Regions from separate parts of the Micromonospora sp. NPDC023966 genome, predicted to be linked through region 2. Evidence: predicted binding sites of a transcription regulator. Region 2 holds the regulator's gene; the other holds the start of a gene.
The links. The regulator HrcA, encoded in region 2, represses chaperone genes, less so after heat shock. The targets are predictions, from matches to a motif close to GGTTNGCACNCTCNNNNNGAGNGTGCNAACC.
Positions count from the first base shown of each region.

Region 1 (14,040 bases), on a different contig from region 2:
CAGCGTCGGGGCGGTGCACGAGGCGTCCGGCCGGCTGGTCGCGTGGAGCATGGTCAGCCTGGCCGCCAACACCACCTGGCACGCCTGGCAGCAGATCACCATCGTCGACCCGGCACACCGCGGCCACCGGCTCGGGCTGCTCACCAAGATCGAGAATCTGGAGCACGCCCTGGCGCACGAGCCGGAGCTGCGCGTGATCGACACCTACAACGCGGCGGCGAACACCCACATGATCGCGATCAACGAGCAGCTCGGCTACCGGCCGGCGGCCGGCTCCACCGACTGGCAGCTGACGATCTGACTTGTGACACGCCCCTACTGATCTGGTGGCTACCTGTTGCATGATGGCGGGCATGACGGAGACCCCGCACCCCCTGTACGACAGGCACGCCGAGACCCTCAACCGGGCGCTGACCGCGATCACGCAGCGCGGGTACTGGTCCGCCTATCCCGAGTCGCCCAGCCCCCGGGTCTACGGCGAGACCGCCGCCGCCGACGGCAAGGCCGCCTTCGAGGCGTACCTGGGCGGCGAGTTCCCGCTCGACCAGGCCGGCGACGGCGGCACGGTCGCCACCGAGACCAGCCCGTTCGGCGTGGCGCTCGACGTGCGCTACCCGCACGCCACCGCCGACCAGCTCGTGGCCGCCGCGACCGCCGCCCTGCCGGCCTGGCGTGACGCCGGCCCGCAGGCCCGGGTCGGGGTCTGCCTGGAGATCCTCGACCGGCTGCACAAGAACGTGTTCGAGCTGGCCAACGCGGTGCAGTTCACCAGCGGCCAGGCCTTCGTGATGGCCTTCCAGGCCGGCGGCGCGCACGCGCTGGACCGGGCGCTGGAGGCGGTCGCCTACGCGTACGCCGAGATGACCCGGCACCCGGGCACGGCCGGCTGGGAGAAGGCCGCCGGCAAGGGCGACCCGCTGCGGATGAGCAAGACGTTCCACGTGGTGCCGCGCGGCGTGGCGCTGGTGATCGGCTGCAACACCTTCCCGACCTGGAACTCGTACCCCGGGCTCTTCGCCTCGCTGGCCACCGGCAATCCGGTGGTCGTCAAGCCGCACCCGCGCGCCGTGCTGCCGCTCGCCATCACGGTGAAGTACGCCCGCCAGGTGCTCGCCGAGGCCGGCTTCGACCCCAACCTGGTGCAGCTCGCCCCCGAGGCCGACGGCGAGAAGCTCGCCTCGACCCTGGCCCTGCACCCGGCCGTCCGGATCGTCGACTTCACCGGCTCCACCGAGTACGGCGACTGGCTGGAGGCGAACGCCCGGCAGGCCGCCGTCTACACCGAGAAGGCCGGCCTGAACACGGTGGTGATCGACTCCACCGACGACTTCGCCGGGATGTGCCGCAACCTGGGCTTCACGCTGACCCTCTACAGCGGCCAGATGTGCACCACCTCGCAGAACCTGCTCATCCCCCGCGACGGCATCGAGACCGACCAGGGGCACAAGAGCTTCGACGAGGTCGCCGCCGGCATCGCCGGAGCGGTCGCCAAGCTCACCGCCGACCCGGCCCGGGGCGTCGAGCTGACCGGCGCGATCGTCAACGACGGCGTGCTGGAGCGGCTGGAGGAGGTCACCAAGGTCGGCGAGCCGGTGCTGGAGTCGCGGACCGTGGCGCACCCGTCCTTCCCGGACGCGGCGGTGCGGACGCCCACCGTGGTCAAGCTGGACGCGACCGACACCGCGACCTACTCCCGCGAGTGGTTCGGCCCGATCTCGTTCGCCATCGCGACCGACTCGACCGCGCACAGCCTGGAGATCCTCCGCTCGACGGTCGGGGAGAAGGGTGCCCTGACCGCCGGCGTCTACTCCACCGACGAGGCGGTGCTGGACGCGGCCGAGGCGGCGGCGATCGACGCCGGGGTGCACCTGTCCTGCAACCTGACCGGCGGGGTGTTCGTCAACCAGTCGGCGGCGTTCTCCGACTTCCACGGCTCGGGGGCGAACCCGGCGGCGAACTCGGCGCTGACGGACGGGGCGTACGTGGCGAACCGGTTCCGGATCGTGCAGAGCCGCCGGCACGTCTGATCGTGCTGTGGGGGTTTCCGGGGCAGACCACCTCGCTCCGTTCGGTCAGGCTTGATCCCTCCGCGAGGCGGCCTGCCCCGGAAACCCGACCTGGTCGTTGTGGTCTCGGCTCTCGGCTCTCGGCTCTCGGCCTTGGATGGGGTGATCTTGGGCGTGCTGCCCGGGGTCGGGTTCCCGGTCAGCGGAGTGGGGTCAGGCTGGGCGGCGCATCTGGAGTTCGGTGAGGGCGGGGATCCTGGGGTGCGGTACGCGCACGCCGGTGTCCGCGAAGCCCAGCTTCTCGTACGCCCGGCAGGCCCGGTCGTTGCCGACCACCACCTCCAGCATGAGCTCCGGCCGGCCGCACGCCCGGGACCAGGCGGCCACCTCGTCCACCAGTGCGCCGAGCAGCCCCCTGCCCCGCCAGAGCGGCGTGATGTAGACCGCGTAGATCACGGTCAGCCCCGGCTCGTCCGGGGCGACCGTGCCGCCGGCGTGGCCGACCAGACGGCCGCCCGGGTCGGCGACGAACTGAGCGTTGTGATCGCCCTGCGAGACGGCGGCGATCCGGGCCGCGTAGTCGGCGTGCGGCCGGGCGGCGGCCTCGGCCACGGTCTCCAGGAACGCCAGCGGGGAGTCGGCCAGCATCTCCAGGCGGAGCGCCCGCATCCGGGCGGCGTCCGCCGGGCGGACCCGGCGGACGGTGGTGGTCGTGGTGGGCGCGCTGGTCATGTGGCATGCATACCGGAAGGGCCCGTACCCGCGCCCGGCCGGGCTCGGAGAGTGACCGGAATATGCCCGATTTGTGGTCGTGCGCGGTCGTCACGCCTCGTGTAGCGTGCGATTTCGGTCACTCAATTCAGCGGCGCCGATCGCTGAATGGGTGGCTCACCGGTGCCGGTCCGCCGGTCTCCGGGGTTGTGGAACGCCGCGCAGAGTGAGGAAGTGCACCGTGGCACAGGGCACCGTCAAGTGGTTCAACTCCGAAAAGGGCTACGGCTTCATCGCCGTCGACGGCGGGCAGGACGTCTTCGTCCACTTCTCCGCGATCGAGATGGACGGCTACAAGGCGTTGGACGACGGCCAGCGGGTCGAGTTCGAGATCGCCCAGGGCCAGAAGGGCCCACAGGCCGAGCGGGTCCGCGTCATCGCCTGATCTTTCGTGGCCGCCGCCCGATCGGCGGCCGCTCCACCCCGACGAGGGGGCTGCGGTGCCGGCCCGCGCCGTGGAAGATCATGAGCCGTTCCAGCCGTCGCTGCTGAGGAGGGCTCATGTCCGACCTGCCCCCGTCGGGTTCCACCGCGCCCGGGCCGTCCACCCCGACCGACCCGGGCCGGCCCCCCGCCCAGGCCGACCCGACCGTGCCGGCACAACCCGGCGCGGCGGTTCGGCCAGCCGTGCCGGAGCAACCCGGCTCGTCCGCGCCATCCGCCTACCCCGCCGTGCCGGCGCAACCCAACCCGGTCGCGCCGGCCCAGCCCGCCTGGCCGGCCAACCCGGCCGCGCCCACCCAGCCCGGCTGGCCGGCCAACCCCGGCGGGTTCGCCCAGCCCGGCCCGCCGCCCGGCACCGGTGGGTTCGCCGCCCCTGGCCAGCCCGGCTCCGGCGGGCCGCAGCCCTGGGATCCGGCGGCGCCGGCCGGGCCGCCGCAGGGCTGGTCCTGGCCGGCCGGTGGCGCTCCGCTGCCCGGCGCGGCCCACCCGGGCTACCCGCTGCCGGGGCAGCCGTACGGCTGGCACCCGGGCCTCGACCCGCAGGACCCGCTGGTGACCCCGCCCCACGCGGGCGTCGGCGCCTGGTTCAGCCGGTGCGGGGGCGCGCTGCGGCGCGGCTGGCGACAGCTCCTTCCGATCATGCTGCTCACCCAGACGGTCCCGGCTGCGGTGATCGCGGTCCTCTCGCTCGCCTTCGCTCCGACCGACCAGCCGGTCACCGGCCCGGACGGCGCCCCGGTGCTGCCGGACGGCTACTTCGAGCACATTTTCGCCTTCTACGGCGTGGTGCTCCTCGCCGCCCTGATCTTCGGCCCGCTGCAGAGCACCGGCTGGGCCGCCGGCACCTGGGTGGTCGCCCGGCAGGCGGCCGGCGAGCCGGTCGGCGTCGGTGCGGCCCTCCGCTACGGGCTGCGCCGCGCCCTCGGCCTCTGGGGCTGGACCCTCGTGGTCTCGCTGTTGATCACGGTCGGCGCCTGCTTCTGCCTGCTGCCCGGCCTCTACGCGGCCTGCGCGTTCGCCCTGTTCGGCCCGATCTACCTGTTCGAGCGGCAGGAGCCGGTCGGCCGCGCCTGGCGGATGTTCCACCAGCGGTTCGGCATGGTGCTGGGCCGGGTGGCGCTGGTCGGGTGCGCGCTGATCGCCGCGGCGGTGCTGGACGGCGTGCTGGGGGTGGTCAACCAGCTCGTCTTCGGGATGGACCCGCTGGCCGCTCCGGGCACCGCCGCCGGCGCTGTGGCTGTCGCCGTGGTGGGCGCCGTGCTGGCCACCCCGGCCTACCTGGCGCAGCTCGTCGGGCTGGTCGCCGCGTACGCCGAACAGCGGGCCCACGAAGGCCCGGTGAACGCCGCCCGACTGACCGCGGAACTCGGCTGAGCGGGGACGTCGTGCTTGCACTCGGCAAGGGAGAGTGCTAAACAGGTCATTGGCACTCGCGTACGGTGAGTGCCAATGGTCGGGGCGGTAGGGCCACGGTCGTGCCGGCGCCGAAATGGCGCCGGGGCGGCACGGGGCCGGTCGTCGCGGGCTGTCCGGCCCGACCGAGGAGACGTCGTCGTCGCCAGGTGGCGACGTCCCCAAGGTGCGTACACCAGACGGCCCATCCGGGGAACCCTCGGGTGGCCCGTGAGTGTCCAGGAGGACAACGCCGTATGGCCAAGATGATCGCGTTCGACGAAGAGGCGCGCCGCGGCCTCGAGCGGGGCATGAACCAGCTCGCCGACGCCGTGAAGGTGACGCTCGGCCCCAAGGGCCGCAACGTCGTGCTCGAGAAGAAGTGGGGTGCCCCCACCATCACCAACGATGGTGTGAGCATCGCCAAGGAGATCGAGCTCGAGGACCCCTACGAGAAGATCGGCGCCGAGCTGGTCAAGGAGGTCGCGAAGAAGACCGACGACGTGGCCGGTGACGGCACGACGACGGCGACCGTCCTGGCTCAGGCCCTGGTTCGTGAGGGTCTGCGCAACGTGGCCGCCGGCGCCAACCCGATGGCCCTGAAGCGGGGCATCGAGGCCGCCGTGGCCAACGTCTCGGAGGAGCTGCTGAAGCTCGCCAAGGACGTGGAGACCAAGGAGCAGATCGCCTCCACCGCCTCCATCTCCGCCGCTGACCCCAGCGTCGGTGAGATCATCGCCGAGGCGATGGACAAGGTCGGCAAGGAAGGCGTCATCACCGTCGAGGAGAGCAACACCTTCGGCCTCGAGCTCGAGCTCACCGAGGGCATGCGCTTCGACAAGGGCTACATCTCCGCCTACTTCATGACCGACCCGGAGCGTATGGAGGCCGTCTTCGACGACCCGTACCTCCTGATCGTCAACAGCAAGATCTCGTCGGTGAAGGACCTGCTCCCGATCCTGGAGAAGGTCATGCAGTCGGGCAAGCCGCTGCTGATCATCTCCGAGGACATCGAGGGCGAGGCCCTGGCCACCCTGGTGGTCAACAAGGTCCGCGGCACCTTCAAGTCGGTCGCCGTCAAGGCGCCGGGCTTCGGTGACCGCCGCAAGGCCATGCTGGCCGACATCGCCATCCTCACCGGTGGTCAGGTCATCAGCGAGGAGGTCGGCCTCAAGCTGGACGCCGTCAGCCTCGACATGCTGGGCCGCGCCCGCAAGGTCGTGGTGACCAAGGACGAGACCACCATCGTCGACGGTGCCGGCGACGCCGACCAGATCCAGGGCCGGGTCAACCAGATCCGGGCCGAGATCGAGAAGAGCGACTCCGACTACGACCGCGAGAAGCTGCAGGAGCGCCTGGCCAAGCTGGCCGGCGGTGTTGCGGTGATCAAGGTCGGCGCGGCCACCGAGGTCGAGCTGAAGGAGCGCAAGCACCGCATCGAGGACGCCGTCCGCAACGCGAAGGCCGCCGTCGAGGAGGGCATCGTCCCGGGTGGTGGCGTCGCGCTGGTGCAGGCCGGCAAGACCGCCTTCGACAAGCTGGACCTGGCCGGCGACGAGGCGACCGGCGCGCAGATCGTCAAGATCGCGCTGGACGCCCCGCTGCGGCAGATCGCCGTCAACGCCGGCCTCGAGGGTGGCGTCGTCGTCGAGCGGGTCCGCAACCTCGACCCGGGTCACGGCCTCAACGCCGCGACCGGCGAGTACGTGGACCTGCTGGCCGCGGGCATCATCGACCCGGCCAAGGTGACGCGTTCCGCGCTGCAGAACGCCGCCTCGATCGCCGCGCTGTTCCTCACCACCGAGGCCGTCGTGGCGGACAAGCCGGAGAAGACCCCGGCCGCCCCGGCTGGCCCGGGTGGCGGGGAGATGGACTTCTGAGTCCAGCTCCACCAGTACGCCGAAAGGGGGCGGGCCGCGTCAGCGGTCCGCCCCCTTTCCGTCTGTCTCAGGTCGGCAGTCGACGCTGGTTGCGTCGCTTGTGCGCCCGGTCGTACGGCGGTGTGCTCCGGATCGGCTCGTCCACCAGTTGCAGCGGTTCGTCGGTGGACGCTCCGTCGGCCCCGGTCATCTCCGCGAGCTGCTCGGCGTCGCCGAAGTCGAGCCGGTCGAACGGCAGCTGGCCGGGAAGCTCGCCGACCGGGCGCCAGCTCACCGGCTGGTCGTCGGTCCGTTCGTCGTCCGTGGTCATGCCCGCCTCCTCTAATTCCCGACCGTAGGGGGCGGTCGATGCCGAGGAGGCCGAATGACGTTATTACCGTCTATGTAACTTTAATTACTTCTGTCCGTTCAGTGCCTTCCGGTACAGGAAGAACACCCGCTCGATCCGCGCGCCGGCCGCCCCCGAGTAGAACGGCACCGGGCCCGCCCAGCCGATCTGCGCCGACTCGATTCCGGCCGCCGCCTGGTCGCGCAGGCAGCGGCGGAGCAGCACCCCACCGATGCCCGATCCCTCGGCGGCCGGGGCGGTGCCCATCGGCCCGAACCAGCTCGGCCGCGACGACCCGTACGCGGCGAAGCCGAGGATCTCGCCGTCCCGCTCGGCCAGGTGCGCGCCGGCGTCCGGTCGCCCCACCGAGCCGGCCAGCTCACCGTCCCAGGCGCCGCCGAAGGTGGCCCGGGCGAACCCGGCCAGGGCCGGCAGGTCCGCCGGCTCGGCCCGGCGTACCGTCACGCCCCGCGCGGCCAGCCGTTCCTCGGCGGCCTCGGTGGAGCGCAGGGCCGCCGAGCCCGCGCTCAGGTCGGCGGTCATGTTCCACCCCGTCCGGTCCTGGCGGTAGCCGAGCCGCAGCGCGGCGCAGACCGCCGGGGTGTAGCGCACGTCAATGCCCGGCCAGGCGTAGTGCGGGGGATTGCCGGCCAGCAGCAGCTCGGCCGCGCCGAGCCCGGCGAGCCGGGTCTCCGCCTCGGTCAGCAGCCCTCCGCCGATCCCCTGGCGGCGCTCCTCCGGCGCCACCGCCAGCAGGTCGACGTGACCGAGCCGCGGGTCCCCGGCGGACAGCGAGCCGACCAGTACCCCGACCAGCGCGCCGCCGCGGACCGCGCCGAGCCGCAGCACGGTCCGGTCGGCCGCCGCGCGGTCGGCGAGGGTGGCCACGATCGCCGGCGCCTCGGCGGCGTCCTCCGGCAGGTCGAGGGCGCGCCGGCAGAGGTCGACGACCTCGGGCAGGCGGTCCGGACCCAGCTCGATGATCTCCACGTCCATGGACGCCGACCCTAGGCCATCCGTCGGCCAATGGACAGGGTTGTTAACCGAGGTCCGCGGCCCGGGCGGCGCGGACCGCCGCGTACGCGTCGACCAGGCCGGCGCCGACCAGGTTCCGGGCGCCGCCGCAGGGCGAGCCGGCCGGCACCCCGGCCGGGGTGGCCGTCTCCGTGAGGATGCGCCGGGTCCGGTCCAGGTCGCCGACCAGCGCGGGGTTGGCCGACCACATCAGCGCCACCACCCCGGCCACCTGCGGGGTCGCCATCGAGGTGCCGTCCAGGGTGGCGTAGCCGCCGCCCGGGAAGGCCGACGGCACCCCGGCGCCGGGCGCGACCAGGTCCGGCTTGCCGGCGCCCCCGGCCGCCGGACCCCGGCTGGAGAACCGGGTGAGCTGGCGCGCCCGGTCGACCGCCCCCACCGTGAGCACGTCCGGGTACGGTGCCGGTGGGTCGGCGATGGAGCCGCAGTACGGGCCGGTGTTGCCGGCGGCGGCCACCACCAGGATGCCGGCCGCGGCCAGCGCGGCGGTCGCCGGACGCAGCGCGCCCCGGTCGCAGCCCTCCACCGGCGGGCAGCCCCACGAGTTGGTCAGCACGTCCGGCGCCCGGTGCGGCCGTCCGTCGGTGAGCGGGTTCCCGCCGGGCGGGAACGGGGCCAGCATGAACTGGAGGCAGTCCAGGTAGCGCGCCGGGCTGCCCAGGTTGCGGTCCAGGTTGACGCAGCCGACCCAGCTCGCGCCGGGGGCCACCCCGATCCCGTTCCGGCCGACCGCGCTGCCCACCGTGTGCGTGCCGTGGCCGCCCCGGTCGGCCGGCGTGCGGCGGTGCTCCCAGGGGTCGTACCAGGAGTCGTCGCCGCCCCGGAAGCCGGCGGCCAGCGCCGGGTGCCGGCCGTCCACCCCGGAGTCCGAGCTGCCGACCACCACGCCGGCCCCGGTCACGCCCAGCTCCGACCAGACCCGGTCCGCGCCGATCAGCGAGACGTTCCAGGTCGGGCCGGTCGGCGCCGGCACGCTGCCCCGGGTCGGAGGCGCCGCCGCGGGCAGCGGGCGCAGCCGCTGGCTGACCAGCACCCGGGCCACCTCCGGGCGGCCGGCCAGCCAGGCCCGGGCCGCCGGCCCGCCGTCCGTCTCGATGGCGTTGACCAGGTAGTACGGCGTCGGGTGCAGGCGCAACCGGGTCAGCGCGCGGCGCAGGTCCCCCTGGGTCCGCTCGGCCGTGGCCACCAGCCGCCGGTAGACCTCGGCCGCCCGCGCGTCCCGGCCGGCCCGACCGGGCGCTCCGGCGGGGATGCCGGTCAGGTCGGCCTGCTCGCGGAGCACCACCAGCAGCCGTTCGCCGTGGAGGCCGGGCTGGCCGGGGACCGCGTAGACCACGACCACGGCGGCGAGCAGGGCCGCGGCGGTCAGCCCGGCCAGCCCGCGCCGGGGCGGGCGGGCGCGGCGCCGGGCGAGCAGCACGCCGTACCCGACGGCGAGCAGGACCGCGACGGCGAACGCGACGCCGGTCGCCACCGCGACCCAGAACGGGACGTCGCGGGTGGTCGCCAGCAGGACGGTGACCTCTTCCGGGTCGGTGAAGGCCAGCGGCCCGACCAGCGCGAGGCCGATCAGCCAGCGCACCGGCGTACGCCCGGCCGGCCGGCCGTCGTGCCGGGCCGCGGCCTCCAGCGCGCCCAGCACGAAGCCGAGCGGCGGCAGGAGGAGCAGCCCCGGCAGCTGTGCCCCGGACTGACCGGCCCCGGCGCCCAGCAACGCCAGGGTCACTCCGGCGACCAGCCCGCCGACCAGCACCAGTCGGGCGGGCCGGGGTGGCGCGCCGACCGCGAACGCCGCCCAGAACGCGGGGCCGAGGAGCACCCCGGCGAGCGCCCCGAGCGCGGCGGCGGCGAGCCCGGCGAGCAGGGTCTCCAGCGCCCCGCCCAGCGCGCCCACCCAGGCCCAGGGCAGCAGGGACGCCAGCCCGGCGGCGATCGCCAGCAGCGTCACCGGCCCGAACCCCCGGCCGTCGGGCCCGACCTCGCCCCGACCACCCCGCGCGCCACCCGAGGCCGCCGCGCCGCCCGAGGCCCGCGGGCCGCCCGCATCCGGCGCGCCACCCGGAGCCGGAGGGGCGGACGCAACCGGCGAGGCGGATCGGCGGCGGGCGAGCCGGTCGAGGGCCAGCGCGCCCAGCGCGGCGGTCGCGGCCAGCGCGGCCAGGTACGCCTCGTGGTGCACGGGCGGCAGCGCCCGGAGCAGGGTCAGCGCGCCGAGCGCGAGCGTGCCGACCAGCCAGGCCCGGCCGGTCGCCCGGATCGCGGGGGAGCGGGGGAGCAGGGCGAGCGCCAGCGTGGGTGCGCCCACCAGCAGCACCGTCACCAGGGCGACCACCGGCCAGACCGCCGGCGTGCGGTCCAGGCCGGCGACCAGCACCAGCTGGTCGACCACCCAGCCGACGAGCTGGCCCGGCACCGCGACCAGCACGGCCCAGACACCGGTGACCGCGGCGGCCACCACCGGCCACGGCCCGGTGTCGCGGTGGGCGGGAGCGGGCGGAGGGACCGGGGCGGTGGGCGGGCCGACCTGCATGGCCCTCACCGTACGGCCCGGCGGGTACCTGCCGCCGAAGTGCGTGGCCGGTTACGGTGGACGGGTGCGCGACCCCAACGTGTCCCGATCCGCGGCCGGTCAGCTCTCCGTCGAGCGCCGCGCCGACGACCTGCGCCGACTCCGCGCCGAGCGGTTCGACGTGCTGGTCATCGGCGGTGGCGTGACCGGAGCGGGCGCCGCGCTCGACGCCGCGTCCCGCGGCCTGAAGGTGGCCCTGGTGGAGGCGCGCGACCTCGCCGCCGGCACCTCGAGCCGGTCCAGCAAGCTGATCCACGGCGGCCTGCGCTACCTGGAGCAGTTGGAGTTCCACCTGGTGCACGAGGCGCTGACCGAGCGCGGGCTGCTCGCCACCCGGCTCGCCCCGCACCTGGTGCGCCCGGTCCCGATCCTGGTCCCGCTCCCCGCCGAGGGCGGGCTGCGCGACCTGCCCCGCCGGTTCTTCCGCCGCTCCTACTACGGCGCCGGGGTGGCCGCCTACGACGCCTTCGCCGGGGTGTTCGGCGGCGGGCGCGGCATGCCGCTGCACCGGCACCTGAGCCGGGAGGGGGCCCGCCGGATCTTCCCGAGCCTGCGCCCGGACAAGCTGGCCGGCGCGATCCGCTACTACGACGGGCAGGTCGACGACGCCCGGCTGGTGACCACCCTCGCCCGCACCGCGGCCAGCCTCGGCGCGACGGTGGTGACCAGCGCCCGGGCGGTCGGCCTGATCCGGCAGGCCCGGGAGGTCACCGGGGTCCGGGTCCGCGACCTGGAGGCCCGCGCCGGCTCGCCGGACGCCGAGTTCGAGGTACGCGCCCGCACCGTGATCGCCGCGACCGGCGTGTGGAGCGACGACATGTCCCGGATGCTCAACGACGTCGGGCTGCGCCCCGGCTTCCGGGTCCGGGCCTCCAAGGGCGTGCACCTGGTGGTGCCCCGCTCGGCGATCACCGGCGAGACCGGGCTGATCCTGCGTACCGCCAGCAGCGTGCTCTTCGTCATCCCGTGGGGCGGTCACTGGATCATCGGCACCACCGACACCGACTGGCGGCTGGACCGGTCCCACCCGGCGGCCACCGCGAAGGACATCGACTACCTGCTGGAGCAGGTCAACATGGTGCTGGACCGCCCGCTCACGACCGACGACATCGAGGGCGTGTACGCCGGGCTGCGCCCGCTGCTGGCCGGTGAGGCGGACTCCACCTCCAAGCTCTCCCGGGAGCACGCGGTCGTCGAGCCGATGCTCGGGCTGCTCCTGGTGGCCGGCGGCAAGTACACGACCTACCGGGTGATGGCCTCGGACGTGGTCGACCGGGCGGTGCACCGGCTTGGCTGGACCCGGCCGTCGCGCACCGCCGACCTGCCGCTGCTCGGCGCCGACGGCTACGCGGCCATGTGGCGGGACCGGGCCGACCTGGCCCGCCGGCACGGGGTGCCGGTCGGGGTGGTCGAGCACCTGCTGGAGCGCTACGGCACGCTCACCCTCGACCTGCTCGCCCTGGTCGACGCCGACCCGCTGCTCGGCTCCCCGCTGGCCGGCGCCCCGGAATACCTGGCCGCCGAGGTGACGTACGCGGCCCGCGCCGAGGGGGCGCTGCACCTGGAGGACGTGCTGACCCGGCGTACCCGGATCTCCATCGAGACCAGCCACCGCGGCCTGGAGTCGGCGGAGCACGCCGCGGAGTTGATGGGCGCGGTGCTGGGCTGGGACGCGGCGACCCGCGCCCGCGAGGTGGCCCACTACCGGGCCCGGGTGGAGGCCGAGCGGCAGTCGCAGCTGATGGCGGACGACGTGGCGGCCGACGCGGCTCGGCTGGGCGCGCCGGACGTGCGCGGCTTCGCGGCGGACCGGGGCACCGACGGCGACAGCGTCGAACTGCCGTCTTCCCGGTGACCGGCGGGTAACGTCGTTCCGGAGGGTACCGGGCTTACCTACGGAAGTGTAGGTTTCCCGGCGTGGTTCGCCCATCCTGGTCGCGCGTCCGTGCTGTGTCCGTCGGCGTCCTGCTGGCGATCGCCCTGAGCGGCTGCTCGCTGTTCGGCCGGGCCGAGGGTGCCACCACACCGGACGGAGCCGGCGCCGTCTCGCCGACCCCCGACGGGCGGCGGGTCTCCCTGGTGCAGCAACTCGGCGCGGACGGCCCGACCCGCAAGCTGGAGGTCGACCCGGCCGGGCGGTGGCAGTGCCGTGACTGCGCGGGCGACGGCGTCGACTCGACCGGGGCGCTCACCCCCGAGCAGACGCAGCGGTTGCAGCAGATGCTCGCCGACCCGGCGCTGGCGAAGGAGACCGACGAGGCCCGGCACTACAAGCAGGGCTGCATCGACGCGCTGACCTCGACGCTGCTGATCCCGCCGGGCCTGACCATCACCATTCAGGACTGCCCGGGCGAGCCGAAGCCGCCGGTGGCCTACCAGGTCCTGCTGCTGATCACCCAGGCCAGCCCCGCCGAGGACAAGGGCTGAGGGGTCAGCACACCTTGCCGGGGTTGAACAGCCCCGCCGGGTCCAGCGCGGCCTTGATCGCCTGGTGCACCCGGACGCCCACCGGCCCGATCTCCCGGGCCAGCCAGTCGCGCTTGAGCAGGCCGACGCCGTGCTCGCCGGTGCAGGTGCCGCCGAGTTCCAGCCCGAGCCGCATGATCTCGTCGAAGGCCCGCCGCCCGCGGGCCAGGCTGGCCGGGTCGGCCCGGTCGACCACGATGTTCGGGTGCATGTTGCCGTCGCCGGCGTGCCCGACCACGCCGATCGGCACCCCGCACTCCTCAGCGATCCGGGCCACCCCGTCGAGCAGCGCCGCCAGCGCGCCGCGCGGGACCGCCACGTCGTCGATGACGAGGCCGCCGTTGCCGCCGGGGAAGGCCTCCGCGGCGAACCTCTCCATGGCCGGGTGGGCCAGCCGCCGGGCCTGGAGCAGCGCGGCGGCCTCGGCGGCGTCGGTGGCCGCGTAGACCTCGTCGGCCCCGGCCGCCGTGCACACCTCGGCCAGCCGGGCCAGGTCGTCGGCCGCCCGGGAGCCGGTGTCCACCGCCGCGAGCAGCAGCGCCTGCGCGTCGGTCCGCAGCCCCATCGGCCGGTACGCCTCGATGGCCCGCAGATGGGTCCGGTCCAGCAGTTCCAGCAGGCTCGGGGTGAGCCCGCGCGCGGCGATCCCGGCGACCGCGGTGCCGGCCGCCGCCGTGGTGGGGAATACCGCGACCAGGGTCAGCGACTCCTCGGGCACCGGGCGCAGCGCCACGGTCACCTCGGTGATCACGCCGAGGGTGCCCTCCGAGCCCACGAAGAGCCGGGTCAGGTCGTAGCCGGCGACGCCCTTGGCGGTGCGCCGGCCGGTGCGCAGCACCTCGCCGGAGGCGAGCACCACCTCCAGCCCCAGCACGTACTCGGTGGTCACGCCGTACTTCACGCAGCACATGCCGCCGGCGTTGGTGGCCACGTTGCCGCCGATGGTGGACGACTCCCAGGAGCCGGGGTCGGGCGGATACCAGAGGCCGTGCTCGCGGACCGCCCCGGCCAGCGTCGCGTTGACCACGCCGGGCTGCACCACGGCGATCCGGCTGACCGGGTCGACCTCCACGATCCGGTCCATGGCGACGGTGCTCAGCACCACCGCGCCGTCCACCGCGTTCGCCGCGCCGGCCAGCCCGGTCCGCG
Region 1 covers NZ_JBEZZJ010000004.1:258,331-272,370, forward strand. The annotation lists gene AB0F68_RS09515 (GNAT family N-acetyltransferase) at 1-301, shown strand, start outside; gene paaN (phenylacetic acid degradation protein PaaN) at 354-2,027, shown strand; gene AB0F68_RS09525 (GNAT family N-acetyltransferase) at 2,220-2,738, opposite strand; gene AB0F68_RS09530 (cold-shock protein) at 2,959-3,162, shown strand; gene AB0F68_RS09535 (hypothetical protein) at 3,279-4,595, shown strand; gene groL (chaperonin GroEL) at 4,871-6,493, shown strand; gene AB0F68_RS09545 (hypothetical protein) at 6,561-6,803, opposite strand; gene AB0F68_RS09550 (GNAT family N-acetyltransferase) at 6,888-7,817, opposite strand; gene AB0F68_RS09555 (S8 family serine peptidase) at 7,861-10,386, opposite strand; gene AB0F68_RS09560 (glycerol-3-phosphate dehydrogenase/oxidase) at 10,385-12,280, shown strand; gene AB0F68_RS09565 (hypothetical protein) at 12,376-12,852, shown strand; gene AB0F68_RS09570 (FAD-linked oxidase C-terminal domain-containing protein) at 12,857-14,040, opposite strand, start outside.
Region 1: the regulator HrcA is predicted to act here: its motif matches at 4,643-4,673, upstream of groL (chaperonin GroEL).

Region 2 (14,040 bases):
GTCGGCCCGGTGCCGGTCAGCCCGAGAGGGGCGAGCACCCGCTCGGCCAGCACCTCGGCCCAGGTGCCGCCGCGCAGCCGGGCGACCAGCTCGCCGAGCAGGGCCATGCCGAGGTTGGAGTAGTGGTAGCGCCGCCCGGTGGGCAGCACTCGCTCAACCCGGGCCAGGTCGGCGAGCAGCTCGGTGACGTCGGGCGCGCGCAGGCTGTCCCAGACGTCGCCGTGCGGCTCGCGCTGCAGGCCCGCGGTGTGCGACAGCAGCCGGCGTACGGTCAGCTCGCCGTGCGCCGGCAGGTCGAGGTGCCGCCCGATCGGGTCGTCGAGGTCGAGCAGCCCCTCGTCCCGGCACTGCATGACCAGCACCGCGGTGAAGGTCTTGGTGACCGAGCCGATCCGGAAGACCGTCTCCGGCCCGAGCGGGGTGTCGTTGCCGGTCCCGCCGACCGCGCAGGTCCAGAGCGGCCGGTCGGCCCGGTGCAGGGCCACCGAGACCGCCGGGATCCGCCCGTCAACCTGCGCCTGCCGCACCATCCGGCCGAGCCGGTCATGCACCGTGATCATGAGGGCAGTCTAGGCAGCGGCTCAGCGGCAGAGCATCGGGCCGAGCGGCGCGCCGCCGAGCAGGTGCGCGTGCACGTGGAAGACCTCCTGGCCGCCGTACGGGCCGGTGTTGAACATCAGCCGGAAGCCGTCCACGGTCAGCCCCTCCTCCTCGGCCACCACGGCGGCGGTGCCCAGCAGCTCACCGGCCAGCCCCGGGTCGCCCTGGGCCAGGGTGGCCACGTCCGCGTAGTGCTCCTTCGTGATCACCAGCACGTGGGTGGGCGCCTTCGGGCCGATGTCCCGGAAGGCCAGGGTGGTGGCGGTCTCGCGGACGATGGTGGCCGGGATCTCCCCGGCGACGATCCGGCAGAACAGGCAGTCGGTTCCCATCGAGGCATGGTAAGTCGTCCCGCACCGGCTCAGGCATGATGTGCCGCGTGACTTCTCGGGCGGTACTGGTGACGGGGGCCTCGCGCGGCATCGGCCGCGCGGTGGCGCGGGCGTTCGCGGCGGGCGGGGACCGGGTGGCGATCCACCACCGGGACTCCGCCGAGCTGGCCGAGGCGCTGCGGGCGGACCTGCCCGGCGACGGGCACGTGGTGGTCCGCGCCGACCTGGCCGACCCGGACGCGGTCCGGGCCGTGGTGGACGAGGCGGCGCAGCGGCTGGGCGGCCTCGACGTCCTGGTCAACAACGCCGGGGTGTTCGGCCCGGCCGATCCGCCGCACCCGGTCTTCGAGAGCAGCTACGAGCAGTGGCGGCAGCGCTGGCGCGAGGTGCTGGACACCAACCTGTTCGGCGCGGCAAACGCCGCCTGGTGCGCCGCCCAGCACATGCGCGAGCGGGGCGGGCGGATCATCAACGTCTCCTCCCGGGGCGCGTTCCGGGGCGAGCCGGCCAACCCGGCGTACGGAGCCAGCAAGGCGGGGATGAACGCGATGGCCCAGTCCCTCGCGGTGGCCCTGGCGCCCTACGGCATCGCGGTGGCGAGCGTGGCCCCCGGCTTCGTCGAGACCGACATGACCAACGAGCACCTCAAGAGCACGCGGGGCGACGCGGTCCGCGCCCAGTCCCCGTTCCAGCGGGTGGCCCGCCCCGAGGAGATCGCCGCCGCGGTGCACTGGCTGGCCAGCCCCGAGGCCGAATGGGCCTCCGGCACCATCATCGACCTCAACGGCGCCTCCTACCTGCGCACCTGACGGCCGCTCGACGGGTGCCACCGGCACCCGTCGCGCCCGCTTGCAGCCGTCCACGCAGCACCGACCGCCCGGTCGGTGCTGCGTCCGTGGCTGCAGAGCAGAGGCGGATGCGGGAGGTGCCCGGGGTGCCGCGACCCGCGCGGCGGCGGAGGACCGGCCGGTCTACCAGCGACGCAGGCGGGCGGACAACACGCTGAGCGCGGCCACCCCGGCCGTCGACGTGCGCAGCACCGCGGGGCCGAGCCGCACGGTACGGGCGCCGGCCTCGGTGAAGGCGGCCAGCTCGGTGGGTGCGATGCCGCCCTCCGGGCCGACCACCAGAACGATCTCGCCGGCGTCGGGCAGGGCGGCGGTGGTCAACCGCTCCTCGGCCTCCTCGTGCAGGACGAACGCGGCGGCCGCGCCGGCGATCCGCCGGGTCACCGTGGTGGTGGACTCGTCGGGCGAGCCGGCCACCACCGGCAGCCACGGGCGGCGGGCCTGCTTGGCGGCCTCCCGGGCGGTGGCCGCCCACTTCTCCCGGGCCCGTACGCCCCGCTCCCCGCGCCACTGGCTCACCGAGCGGGACGCCGCCCAGGGGACGATCTCGTCCACCCCGACCTCGGTCATCGCCTGCACGGCCAGCTCGCCCCGGTCGCCCTTGGCGATGCCCTGCACCACGACCAGCCGGGGGACGGACGCGTCCACGTACCCCCGGGAGGTGACCCGGAGGTCGAGCGTGCCCCTGCCGACGGCGCTGACCACCGCGGCGGCCGTGCCGCCCCGCCCGTCGGCGAGCAGCAGTTCCTCGCCGACGCGCAGCCGCTGCACAGTGGCCGCGTGGTGCCCCTCCGGGCCGTCCAGCGTCAGCGTGTCACCGGCCGGCAGCGCCTCGACCAGGAACAGCGGCGCGGACACCTCAGGCGTGCCCGTTGAAGGCGTCGCGCATCCGGGAGAAGAAGCCGCCCTGCTTGCTCAGCTCGGCGACCTCCTCGCCGCGGGTCTTGGCGAAGTCGCGCAGCATCCGCTCCTGGTCGGCGTCGAGCTTGGTCGGGGTCCGCACGTCGAGGTGGACGTAGAGGTCGCCCCGGCCGGTGCCGCGCAGGTGCGGCACGCCCCGGGCGCGCAGCCGCAGCGTGCTGCCCGGCTGGGTGCCCGACTTGACGTCGACCGTCTCCTCGCTGTCGAGGGTCTTGATGGTCAGCCGGGTGCCGAGCGCGGCGGCGGTCATCGGCACGGTGACCCGGCAGTGCAGGTCGTCGCCCTTGCGCGAGTAGACGTCGTGCGGCCGCTCGTGGATCTCCACGTAGAGGTCGCCGGCGGTGCCGCCGCCCGGACCCACCTCGCCCTGCTGGGCCAGCCGGATCCGCATGCCGTCCTCGACGCCCGCCGGGATCTTGACGGTGAGCGAGCGGCGGGTGCGCACCCGGCCGTCGCCCGCGCAGGTCGGGCAGGGGTGCGGGATGGTGGTGCCGTAGCCCTGGCAGACCGTGCACGGCCGGGCGGAGACCACCTGGCCGAGGAAGGTCCGCTGCACCGACTGCACCTCGCCCCGGCCGCCGCACGCCTCGCAGGTGGCCAGGTGGGTGCCGGCCGCGGTGCCGGCGCCGGAGCAGGTGGTGCAGAGCACGGCGGTGTCGACGGTGATCGGCGCCTCGACGCCGAACGCCGTCTCGTTCAGGTCCAGCTCCAGCCGCAGGATCGCGTCGGCGCCCGGCCGGGTACGCGGCCGCGGGCCCCGGCTGCCGCCCGCGGCGCCGCCGAAGAACGCGTCCATGATGTCCTGGAAGCCGACGAACGGGCCGGTGCCGCCCGGACCACCCGGGCCTCCCGCGCCCCCGCCGCCCGGGGCGAGCGGGTCGCCGCCCAGGTCGACGATCTGCCGTTTCCGATCGTCCGAGAGGACCTCGTACGCGGCGTTGATGTCCTTGAACTTCTCCTGTGCCTCCGGGTCCGGATTCACGTCCGGGTGGAACTGCCGCGCCAGCTTGCGGTAGGCGCGCTTGATCTCGTCGTCGGAGGCGTCCCGGCTCACGCCGAGAATGCCGTAGTAGTCCCTGGCCACTGCGTTCGGTGTCCTCATGTTCGTCTCGCGTTTGCGCCGGTCGTCGGCCGGAGCCGGCCGACGGCCCTGACTGGTCAGTTCTGGGCCAGCAGTTCGCCCACGTAGCGTGCCACGGCCCTCACCGTGGCGATGGTGCCGGGGTAGTCCATCCGGGTCGGGCCGAGCACGCCGAGACCACCCACGATCGTGCTGCCCGGGCCGTAGCCGGTGCTGACGATCGAGGCCGCGCGCAGGTTGTCGATCTCGTTCTCGTCGCCGATGAGCACTCGGGTGGTGCTCGGCTCGGCCTCCCCGATCAGCTTGAGCAGCACGACTTCCTCCTCGAGCGCCTCGAGGATCGGGCGCAGCGAACCCTGGAAGTCGAGCAGGCCGCCGCGGGTGAGGTTGGCCGTGCCGGCCAGCGCGATGCGCTCCTCGTGCCGCTCGACCAGCGTCTCCAGCAGCACGCTGGAGAGCGTGGCCATGGCCGGGCGCAGCTGCGGGGTGGACTCGTCGACCAGGGCCTGCACCAGCGGCGGGGTGTCGGAGAGCCGACTGCCGACCAGCTTCTCGTTGACCAGCCGGCGCAGGTCGGTCACGTCCTCGACGGCGACCGGCCCGGGCAGCTCGACCAGCCGCTGCTCGACCCGGCCGGTGTCGGCGATCATGACGACCATCAGCCGGGTGGTGGAGATCGGCACCAGCTCCAGGTGGCGTACCTTGGAGCGGGCCAGGCTGGGGTACTGCACCACGGCGACCTGCCGGGTGAGCTGGGCCAGCAGCCGGACGGTGCGGTGCACCACGTCGTCCAGGTCGACCGCGCCGACCAGGAAACGCTCGATGGCCCGGCGCTCGGCCGGGCTGAGCGGCTTGACCCGGGAGAGCCGGTCGACGAAGAGCCGATAGCCGCGGTCGGTGGGCACCCGGCCGGCGCTGGTGTGCGGCTGCCGGATGTAGCCCTCCTCCTCCAGCACCGCCATGTCGTTGCGGACGGTCGCCGGGGAGACGCCCAGCTGGTGGCGCTCGACCAGGGCCTTGCTGCCGACCGGCTCCTGCGTGGCGACGTAGTCCTCGACGATCGCGCGCAGCACGGCGAGCTTACGGTCGTCGAGACCCATCTCCCCACCTCCTGACGCACGTCGTCCGCACCGGCGGGCGGCGTCCGCCGGGCATCTGGCACTCGACTGTAGCGAGTGCCAGTCTACGTCGGCGTGCCCGCCGACGCGATGATCAGCGACGCACCTCCGGTGCGGCTCGCCGCACATCCGACCCGCCAGGGTCGAACAGCCGGACATCCCGGGCGATCCCGCTCTGGTCTGCCCTTGCCTGCGGGACCTACCGTGACGTCCATGACTGAACCTCCTCGCCCTCCAGGAGCGGGGGACTCCGGCGCCCCGCCGCCGGAGGCGACCCCGCCGTCGGCACCGTACGGCTCGTCGTCGGCGGACGAGCCTCCCACCGCACCACTGTCCGGGGCACCGGCGCCGGGCGGCTATCCCCCGCCCGGTGGCTATCCGCCGGGCGGCTACCCCCCGCCGGGCGCCGGCTACCCGGGCGGCGGCGCGTACGGGGCGCCCGCCGGCTACGCCAACAACGACGACAAGACCTGGGCCCTGGTCGCGCACTTCGGCGGGGCGGCCGGGATGTTCGTCGGCGGCGGCGTGCTGGGCTGGGTGGCCCCGCTGATCGCCCTGCTCGCCCGCGGCAACCAGTCGCCGACCGTCCGCGCGCACGCGATCGCCGCGCTCAACTTCCAGCTCATCTGGTCGATCATCGCGCTGGTCGGCTGGATCCTCGCCTGCATCCTGATCGGCTTCGTGATCGGATTCGGCGCGATGATCATCGGCATCATCTTCGGCATCCTGGCCGGGGTGAAGGCCAACGAGGGGCAGCTCTACCGCTACCCGATGTCGGCCAGCCTGATCAAGTGACCCCGTCCCGGCCGGCTCCCCCTCCGGGAGCCGGCCGGGCCCGGTCAGGGCAACAGGTCGCGGACGACCGCGTCGGCGAGCAGCCGGCCGCGCAGGGTGAGCACGGCCCGCCCGGCCGCGTACGCGCCGGCGTCCAGCAGGCCGTCGGCCCGCGCCCGCTCGGCGCCCGCCCGGCCCGCCTCGTCCAGCCCGGACAGGGGCAGCCCGGCGGAGAGCCGCAGCCGCAGCATCACGTCCTCCATGTGCGCCTCGTCGGCGGTGAGCAGCTCCCGGGCCAGGCCGGGTGACTCCCCGGCGGCCAGCCGCTGCGCGTACGCCGTCGGGTGCTTGACGTTCCACCAGCGCACCCCGCCGACGTGGCTGTGCGCCCCCGGGCCGAGGCCCCACCAGTCGGCGCCGGTCCAGTAGAGCAGGTTGTGCCGGCACCGGGCCGCCGCCGAGCGGGCCCAGTTGGAGACCTCGTACCAGGAGAAGCCGGCCGCGGTGAGGGCCGCCTCCGCGGCCAGGTAGCGGTCCGCCGCCACGTCGTCGCTGGGGTACGGCAGCTCGCCGCGGCGCATCCGCGCGGCCAGCCGGGTGCCGTCCTCCACGATCAGGGCGTACGCGCTGACGTGGTCCACCCCCGCCGCGACCACCTGGTCCAGCGAGGCGGCGAAGTCCTCGGCGCTCTCCCCCGGCGTGCCATAGATCAGGTCCAGGTTCACGTGGTCGAACCCGGCGTCCCGTGCCTCCAGCGCGGCGGCGGTGGCCCGACCGGCGCTGTGCTGCCGGTCGAGGATCGCCAGCACCCCCGGGGCCGCGGACTGCATGCCCAGCGAGATCCGGGTGTAGCCGGCGGCCCGCAGCGTCTTGAGCGATTCCGGGGTGACCGTCTCGGGATTGGCCTCGGTGGTCACCTCGGCGTCGGCGGCCAGCCCCCAGGTGCGGTCGATGCCGTCGAGGATCCGGGCCAGGTCGTCGGCGGGGAGCAGGGTGGGCGTGCCGCCGCCGACGAAGACGGTGTCCACCCGGGGCGGCGGGGTGTCGCCCAGCACCCGGCCGGCGAGGGCCAGCTCGGCCAGCACGGTGTCGGCGTACGTCTCCCGGCCGGCCCCGCCGCCCAGCTCGGCCGCCGTGTAGGTGTTGAAGTCGCAGTAGCCGCACCGGCTGGCGCAGAACGGGACGTGCACGTACACCCCGAAGCCACGCGCGCCGACGGCGCGGCGGGCGGCAGCGGGCAGCGCCCCGTCGCGCGGGACGGGTTCGCCTTCTGGAAGGACGCCGGGCATGGCCACTAGTGTGCCCGGCATGACCTCTCCGGACGCTCTCGTGCGGGTCGCCACGGCCCGTGGGGTGACCACCCTCACCCTGGACAGCCCGCACAACCGCAACGCGCTCTCCACCCCGCTGATGACCCAGCTGCTGGCCGGGCTGGCCGCGGCGGTCGCCGACGACGCGGTCCGGGCGATCGTGCTGGACCACACCGGCCCGGTGTTCTGCTCCGGGGCGGACCTGAAGGAGACCGCCGCCGCGTACGCCAGCGGGACGGTGCCGGCCGGGATGCTGGGCGACGTGCTGGTCGCGGTCCGGGAGTGCCCGAAGCCGGTGCTGGCGAGGGTGGCCGGGCCGGCGCGGGCCGGCGGGCTGGGCCTGATCGCTGCCGCGGACCTTGCGGTCTGCGCCGAGGAGGCCACGTTCGCCTTCACCGAGGTCCGGCTCGGGGTGATCCCCGCGGTGATCTCGGCGACCGTGCTGCCCCGGCTGCACCCCCGGGCCGCCGCCGAGCTGTACCTGACCGGCGATACCTTCGACGGCCGGCGGGCCGCCGAGATCGGCCTGGTCACCGCCGCCGTGCCGGCCGACGCGCTGGACGCCGCGGTGGACCGCTACCGCGCCTCGCTGGTGAAGGGCGCCCCGAAGGCCCTGGCCGGGACCAAGGACCTGCTGCGCCGCCCGGCCGCCACCGACCTGCGGGCCGAGATCGCCGAGTTGGCCGCCCTCTCGACCGGCTACTTCCTGTCCGAGGAGGGCCGGGAAGGCGTCCTCGCGTTCCGCGAGAAGCGGCCCGCGGCCTGGGTGCCCGCCGGAGACTGACGTGGGGAACGCCCCGGACGCGGGGCGTGCCGGGTCGGTCACGCAGCGGGAGACGACCGGTCGGCCGACCCGGATACCGCAGTGAGCGACGTACGCTGGGCGGGCTGTCGGGACAGGAGGTGCGGGTGCGAACGCGAGCGGCGATCGTGGCATCGGGTGTGGTGGTGGCGGTCCTGGCTCTGCTCGGCGTGTGGTTCGTCGCGAAGCAGTTCGGGCACCAGCTGCAGCTGCCGATGGCCAGCCGGACCTGCACCGTCAAGGCCGACGGCGAGGTCGTGCTCAGCGCCGACCAGATGGCCAACGCGGCCACCATCGCGGCGATCGGCGTGCAGCGGCAGATGCCCGAGCGGGCCGTGGTGGTGGCGCTGGCGACGGCGTACCAGGAGTCGCACCTGCGCAACATCGCGCACGGCGACCGGGACTCGCTCGGCCTGTTCCAGCAGCGCCCGAGCCAGGGCTGGGGCACCCCGGACGAGATCCGCGACCCGCGCTACGCGGCGAAGAAGTTCTACGCCGCGCTGAAGAAGGTCAAGGGCTGGGAGAAGCTGCGGGTCACCGAGGCCGCCCAGCGGGTGCAGCGGTCGGCCTACCCCGAGGCGTACGAGAAGTGGGCGGACGAGTCGCAGGTGCTCACCCGCGCCCTGCTCGGGCAGGCGACCGGAGCGGTGGCCTGCACGGTCGGTCCGACGCCGACGATGCGCGGCCCGGCCGCCGCCACCGCCCTGATGCAGAGCCTGGCCCTGGACTGGGGCCTGCCGGAGCTGGCCTCGGCCACCGACCTGACCGGGCTGACCGTGCCGGCCGCCAACAGCCGCAACGGCTGGCGGTACGCCCACTGGCTGGTCTCGCACGCCGACGACCACGGGGTGAAACGGGTCCGCTTCGGCGGCCTGGAGTGGACGGCCGAGCAGGGCACCTGGGCCAGGGTGAAGGGCGACCCGGCGACGCAGGTGCTGGCCGAGGTCTTCGCCGCGACCTGAGCCGGCCGGTCCCGGTCCGGGCGCGACCGTCAGCCGGCGACGGCGCCGAGCCGGCGGCGGACCTTCTCCCGCACGGAGTCGGGCAGCTCCGGCACGTCAAGCAGGCGGGGCAGCAACTCCGGCTCCAGGGTGGTCGCCCGGAACACCTCGCCGATGGTCACCCCGTGCGCCGGGCGATCGACCACCTCGACCGGGTCGCCGGCGCCCACCTCACCCTCGCGCAGCACCCGGAGGTACGCCCCGGGCACACCCCGGACGGTGAACCGCTTGATCAGGTCACGCATGCCCCAGAAGCCGGCGAAGGTGGCGCACGGAGTGCGCGGCTTGGTCACCTGCAGCACGGCGGAGCCGACCGCCCAGCGCTCGCCGATCACCGCCCCGGTGACGTCGACCGCCCAGGTGGTGAGGTTCTCGCCGAAGGCGCCCGGCCGCAGCTCCCGGCCCAGCTCGCCGGCCCACCAGCCGGCGTCCTCCTCGGCGTACGCGTAGACCGCCTGCTCCGGGCCGCCGTGGTGGGCCCGCTCGCCGATGAAGTCGCCGGTGACGCCGGCGAACCGGATCGCCACCCGACCGTCGACGGGCCGCTTGTCGATGCCGCTGCGACCGCTCTCGTCGCCCGCCCACTCCGCCTCGGTCACCACGCCGAGGTTCACCGCCGCCAGCCTGCCCGTCATGGCGGTCAGCCTAGGGGGCGCCGCCGGACGCCCGGAAACGGGTTCGTCCGCCGCGGCTCAGCCCTTGACCGCGCCCGAGACCAGGCCGGAGACCATCCGGCGCTGGACCAGCAGGAAGAAGACGATCACCGGCAGGGTGAACAGCGTCGAGGCGGCCATCACCGAGCCCCACGCGGTGTCGTCCCGCCCGAAGAAGAACGTCATGGCCACCGGCAGCGTGTACCTGTGCTGGTCGTTGACGAACGTCAACGCGAAGATCAGCTCGTTCCAGGCGGTGATGAAGGAGAAGATGCTGGTGGCCACCAGGCCGGGGGCGACCAGCGGGAAGAGGACCTTCCGGAAGGTCTGGGCCCGGCTGGCCCCGTCGATCGCCGCCGCCTCCTCCAGCTCCTTGGGCACCGCGGCCACGAAGCCGCGCAGCATCCAGACCGCGAACGGCAGGGAGAAGCCGAGGTAGGTCAGGATCAGGCTGGGCAGGGTGTTGTAGAGCCCGAGCCGCTGGATCATCAGGAACAGCGGGATGACCAGCGCCTCCAGCGGGATCATCTGCACCACCAGCAGCAGGATCAGGAAGGTGGTGCGCAGCTTGAAGCGGAACCGGGCCACCGCGGTCGCCGCGAGCAGCGCGACCAGTCCGCTCAGCACCACGGTGGCCACCGCCACCAGCGCGCTGTTGAGGAAGAAGTCCGTGAAGGTCACGCCCGGAATCAGGTTGCCCGTGAGGATCTCCCGGTAGTGCTCCAGGGTGGGCTCCGCCGGCACCGGGCGTGGCGTGGCCGAGAAGATCTCCCGGTTGGGCTTCAGCGAGGTGGCGACCATCCAGTAGACCGGGAAGGCCGCGAAGAGCGCGACCAGCAGGCCGGCGCCGTTGAGGGCGATCTTCTTCACGACTCGTCCTCCTGCCGGAGCACCATACGGACGTACACGCCGGTCACCACCAGCAGGATCAGGGTGAGGATGACGGCGATCGCGGAGCCCAGGCCGTACTTGGGCGGCGGTGAGAACGCCTCCGCGTAGGAGTAGATCGACAGCATGAACGTCGACCGGTCCTGGGTGCCGCCGGCCAGCACGAACTGCTGGGTGAAGACCTTGAAGTCCCAGATCGTGGAGAGCACCACGAGGATGCCGAAGACCGGCCGCAGCATCGGGAAGGTGACCGACCAGAAGACCTTCCACGGCCCGGCCCCGTCCACCCTGGCGGCCTCCTGGAGCTCGCTCGGCACACTCTTGAGGCCGGCCAGCACGCTGACCGCGATGAACGGGAACGAGTGCCAGACCACCACCAGGGTCAGGATGCCGAAGAAGAGCAGCGGGTCGTTGAACCACCCGTAGCCGCTCCAGTCACTGCGCCCGAACAGCGCCGTGGAGAGCCCGTCCGGGAGCTTGTTGAACAGCCAGGTGACCAGGCCGCTGGTGTCGTCGAAGATCCACTTCCAGACGATGGTGCCGGTCAGCGCGGGGGTGGCCCAGGCCAGCATCACGCAGCTCGCCACGAAGGTGGCCATCTTCTTCCCGAGCCGGTTGAGCAGCAGCCCGACCAGGGTGCCGAGGATCATGGTGAGCACCACGTTGGCCACGGCGAAGAGCACGGTGTTGCGCAGCACCGTACGGAAGAACGGGTCACCGAGGATCTGCGCGTAGTTGGCCAGGCCCACCCACGGCCACTCGCGGTCGCCCCGTAGCTGCCGGACGCTGTCCAGCTTGTAGAAGGACATCATCACGACCTGGCCGAGCGGCCAGAGCAGCAGCACTCCGATGATGGCCAGGCAGGGCAGGAGCAACAGGTACGGGAGGCGGTCCACGCGGCGGCGCCGCCGCGCGGGGATCTCCCGCGCGGCGGCTTCGCCGGTGGCCTCGGTCAGCGTGGTCACTTGGCGTTGAGGATGCTTTCCATCTCGGTGGCCGCGTCGGCGGTGGCCTTCTCGACCGTCTTCTGGCCCTTGATGACCGAGCTGTTCATGGCCTGGGTCACCGTCTTGGTCCGGCTGACCTCGACCCACTTCGGGGTGAGCGGGGTCAGCTTGGTGTTCTGCATGGCGGTGGCGAACGCCGCCATCACCTTGTCGTTGGCGTAGTTGCCGCCGCCGACCAGGTCCTTGTACACCGGGAAGAAGCCGAGGCTGCTGGCGAACTCCTGGTCCTTCTGCTTGCTGAGCAGCACGGTCATGTAGTCCCAGGCCAGGTCCTGCCGCTTGCTGTCCTTCCAGAGGGCGATGTCGGAACCACCGGCGAAGGCCGGGGCGGCCTTGCCGTCCGGACCGGGGATGGGGAACGTGCCCCACACCTTCTCGATGTCCGGGTTGTCCTTCTTCATCGCGCCGCCCTGCCAGCTACCGGCGAACGCCATGGCGGCCTTGCCGGTGGCGAACTGGGTACGGGCGTCGACCTCGTTCCAGGCGGCGGCGGCCGGCGGGGCCACCTTGTGCACGGTCACCAGGTCGGTCCAGAACTTGACCGCCCGCTGCGCCTCCGGCGTGTTGTAGCCGGACTTCCAGCTGTCGCCGTCCTTGGTGGCGATCTCTCCGCCGGCGGCCCAGAGGAAGGAGTAGAACGGCAGCTCGGAGTTGCCGGGCAGGGCGATGCCGTAGGTGCCCGGCTTCTTGGCCTGGACCGCCTTGGCGGTGGTGACCAGCTCGTCCCAGGTCGTCGGCGGCTTCACGCCCGCCTCGGCGAACCAGTCGGTCCGGTAGTAGATGGCCCGCACGCCGGCGTACCACGGGACGCCGTACTGCTTGCCGTCGAGCTGAGCGTTCTTCACCAGGTCGGGGAGGATGTCCTTCCCCTCGGACCAGCCGTTGAACTTCTCCGTGACGTCGGCGAGGGCCTCCTGCGCCGCCCAGCCCTGGGTCTCGGTGTTGCCCAGCTCGGTGACGTCCGGCCCCTCGCCGCCGGCGAGCGCGGCCTGGAACTTCTTCGGCGCTTCGAGCCAGGGGATGTACTGCACCACGACGTCGGTCTCGGGGTGCTTCTTCTTGAACTCCGCCTCGACGCCGTCGAGGAACTTGGTCTGGGCGTCGCCGCCCTCACCCATCATCCAGACCGTCAGCTTGCTGTTGTCTGCGGCCTTGTCGTCGTCGCCGGAGCCACCGCACCCGGAGAGCACCATCGCGGCCGAGGCCACGATGGCGGTGACCGGGGCCAGCCGCTTCCACCTGTTCACGCCATATCTCCCTCGGGGCCGTTTGGCACTAACCTTCTCCGCCGCACCTTAGTAGGAAAATTTCCTTTACAACAGGGGGTACTCGCGGCGGGTGGCCGTGGCGACGGTATCGCAGCCGCACGCCCGGGCGGCAGGGGTGCTGTCCGGGCAGCTCAGGGCGAGACGAGAGCGGGCGCCCGACCTGTCGGTCGGGCGCCCGCTGGAGCGCTTCAGGGGATGGGGGTCAGTAGCGCGAGACGCCACGGCGGCGACCCAGGCCGGCCACCAGGGCCACGCCGATGGCGGCGAACAGGACCTGCAGCAGCAGCTCCCGCCAGTCGATGCCGGCAGTGTCGGCGAAGCCCGAGGCCCGGGCGACGATCGTGCCCAGCAGCGCGGCGCCGACGCCGATCAGCATGTGCAGCCACATCGGCATGTTCTGTCGGCCCGGGACGATCAGGCGGCCCAGAGCGCCGACGATCAGACCAACGATGAGCGCGGTGATGATGCCCCAAACGGTGAGCTCCACGGTCGCCCTCCTTCTTCAGAATGAGTCACACGTTGTCGTGTGTTCCGGTCGTGGCCGGTAAGTTCCCGACCCGCCGAAAATCCAAACCGACTCCGGTGACGAATTGCCCCGCACGACTCTGACCTGGGACTTCAGGGTCAGATTCGGGCTCGGGGAAAGGCGGGCGACCGGCCATTGCCGGCTGACCGCGTTCAATGCCCATTCGCCGGCGCGTACGCCAGCGGGCGCCCGACCGGCCGGTCGGGCGCCCGCTGAGGCGCTTGGGGGAAGTGCGTCAGTAGCGCGAGACGCTGCGCCGACGACCGACGCCGGCCACCAGGGCCACGGCGATGGCGGCCAGCACGACCTGCACGAGCAGCTCCATCCAGTCGATGCCGGAGGTCTCGGTCGCGATGCCCAGCGCGCGGGCCAGGACGGTGCCCAGCAGCGCGGCGCCGACGCCGATCAGCATGTGCAGCCACATCGGCATGTTCTGTCGGCCCGGAACGATCAGGCGGCCCAGAGCGCCGACGATCAGACCAACGACGAGCGCGGTGATGATGCCCCAGACGGTCACGGTCAGCTCCTTCTAAGAAGTTTCACACGGTCTGTGTGGTTCCTGTCGTGACCGGTAAGTTCCCGACCCGCTCGAAACCCAAACCGACTCACTCCCCGCACCGCCCGCCGGGACCCCGCGCGTCGGTTCCGGAGTCGCAGGTTGGGGGCGGTGCCGCCCGGGAGGAAAAAATCTCCGGGGTACGCCAGAACGGCCGGCCCCCGCGGTGCGCGGGTGCCGGCCGTGGGCGCGGTGGGCTACTTCTTGCCGGCGGGCTTGCCGTCGCCGGAGTCGGAGGAGAGCGCGGCGATGAAGGCCTCCTGGGGGACCTCGACCCGGCCCACCATCTTCATCCGCTTCTTGCCCTCCTTCTGCTTCTCCAGCAGCTTGCGCTTACGGCTGATGTCACCGCCGT
Region 2 covers NZ_JBEZZJ010000018.1:32,392-46,431, forward strand. The annotation lists gene AB0F68_RS22330 (serine hydrolase domain-containing protein) at 1-560, opposite strand, end outside; gene AB0F68_RS22335 (histidine triad nucleotide-binding protein) at 582-932, opposite strand; gene AB0F68_RS22340 (SDR family oxidoreductase) at 980-1,741, shown strand; gene AB0F68_RS22345 (16S rRNA (uracil(1498)-N(3))-methyltransferase) at 1,904-2,638, opposite strand; gene dnaJ (molecular chaperone DnaJ) at 2,640-3,785, opposite strand; gene hrcA (heat-inducible transcriptional repressor HrcA) at 3,860-4,882, opposite strand; gene AB0F68_RS22360 (DUF4870 domain-containing protein) at 5,114-5,695, shown strand; gene hemW (radical SAM family heme chaperone HemW) at 5,740-6,963, opposite strand; gene AB0F68_RS22370 (enoyl-CoA hydratase-related protein) at 6,983-7,768, shown strand; gene AB0F68_RS22375 (hypothetical protein) at 7,888-8,748, shown strand; gene AB0F68_RS22380 (MOSC domain-containing protein) at 8,778-9,422, opposite strand; gene AB0F68_RS22385 (carbohydrate ABC transporter permease) at 9,480-10,310, opposite strand; gene AB0F68_RS22390 (sugar ABC transporter permease) at 10,307-11,293, opposite strand; gene AB0F68_RS22395 (sugar ABC transporter substrate-binding protein) at 11,290-12,582, opposite strand; gene AB0F68_RS22400 (GlsB/YeaQ/YmgE family stress response membrane protein) at 12,806-13,090, opposite strand; gene AB0F68_RS22405 (GlsB/YeaQ/YmgE family stress response membrane protein) at 13,365-13,652, opposite strand; gene lepA (translation elongation factor 4) at 13,883-14,040, opposite strand, start outside.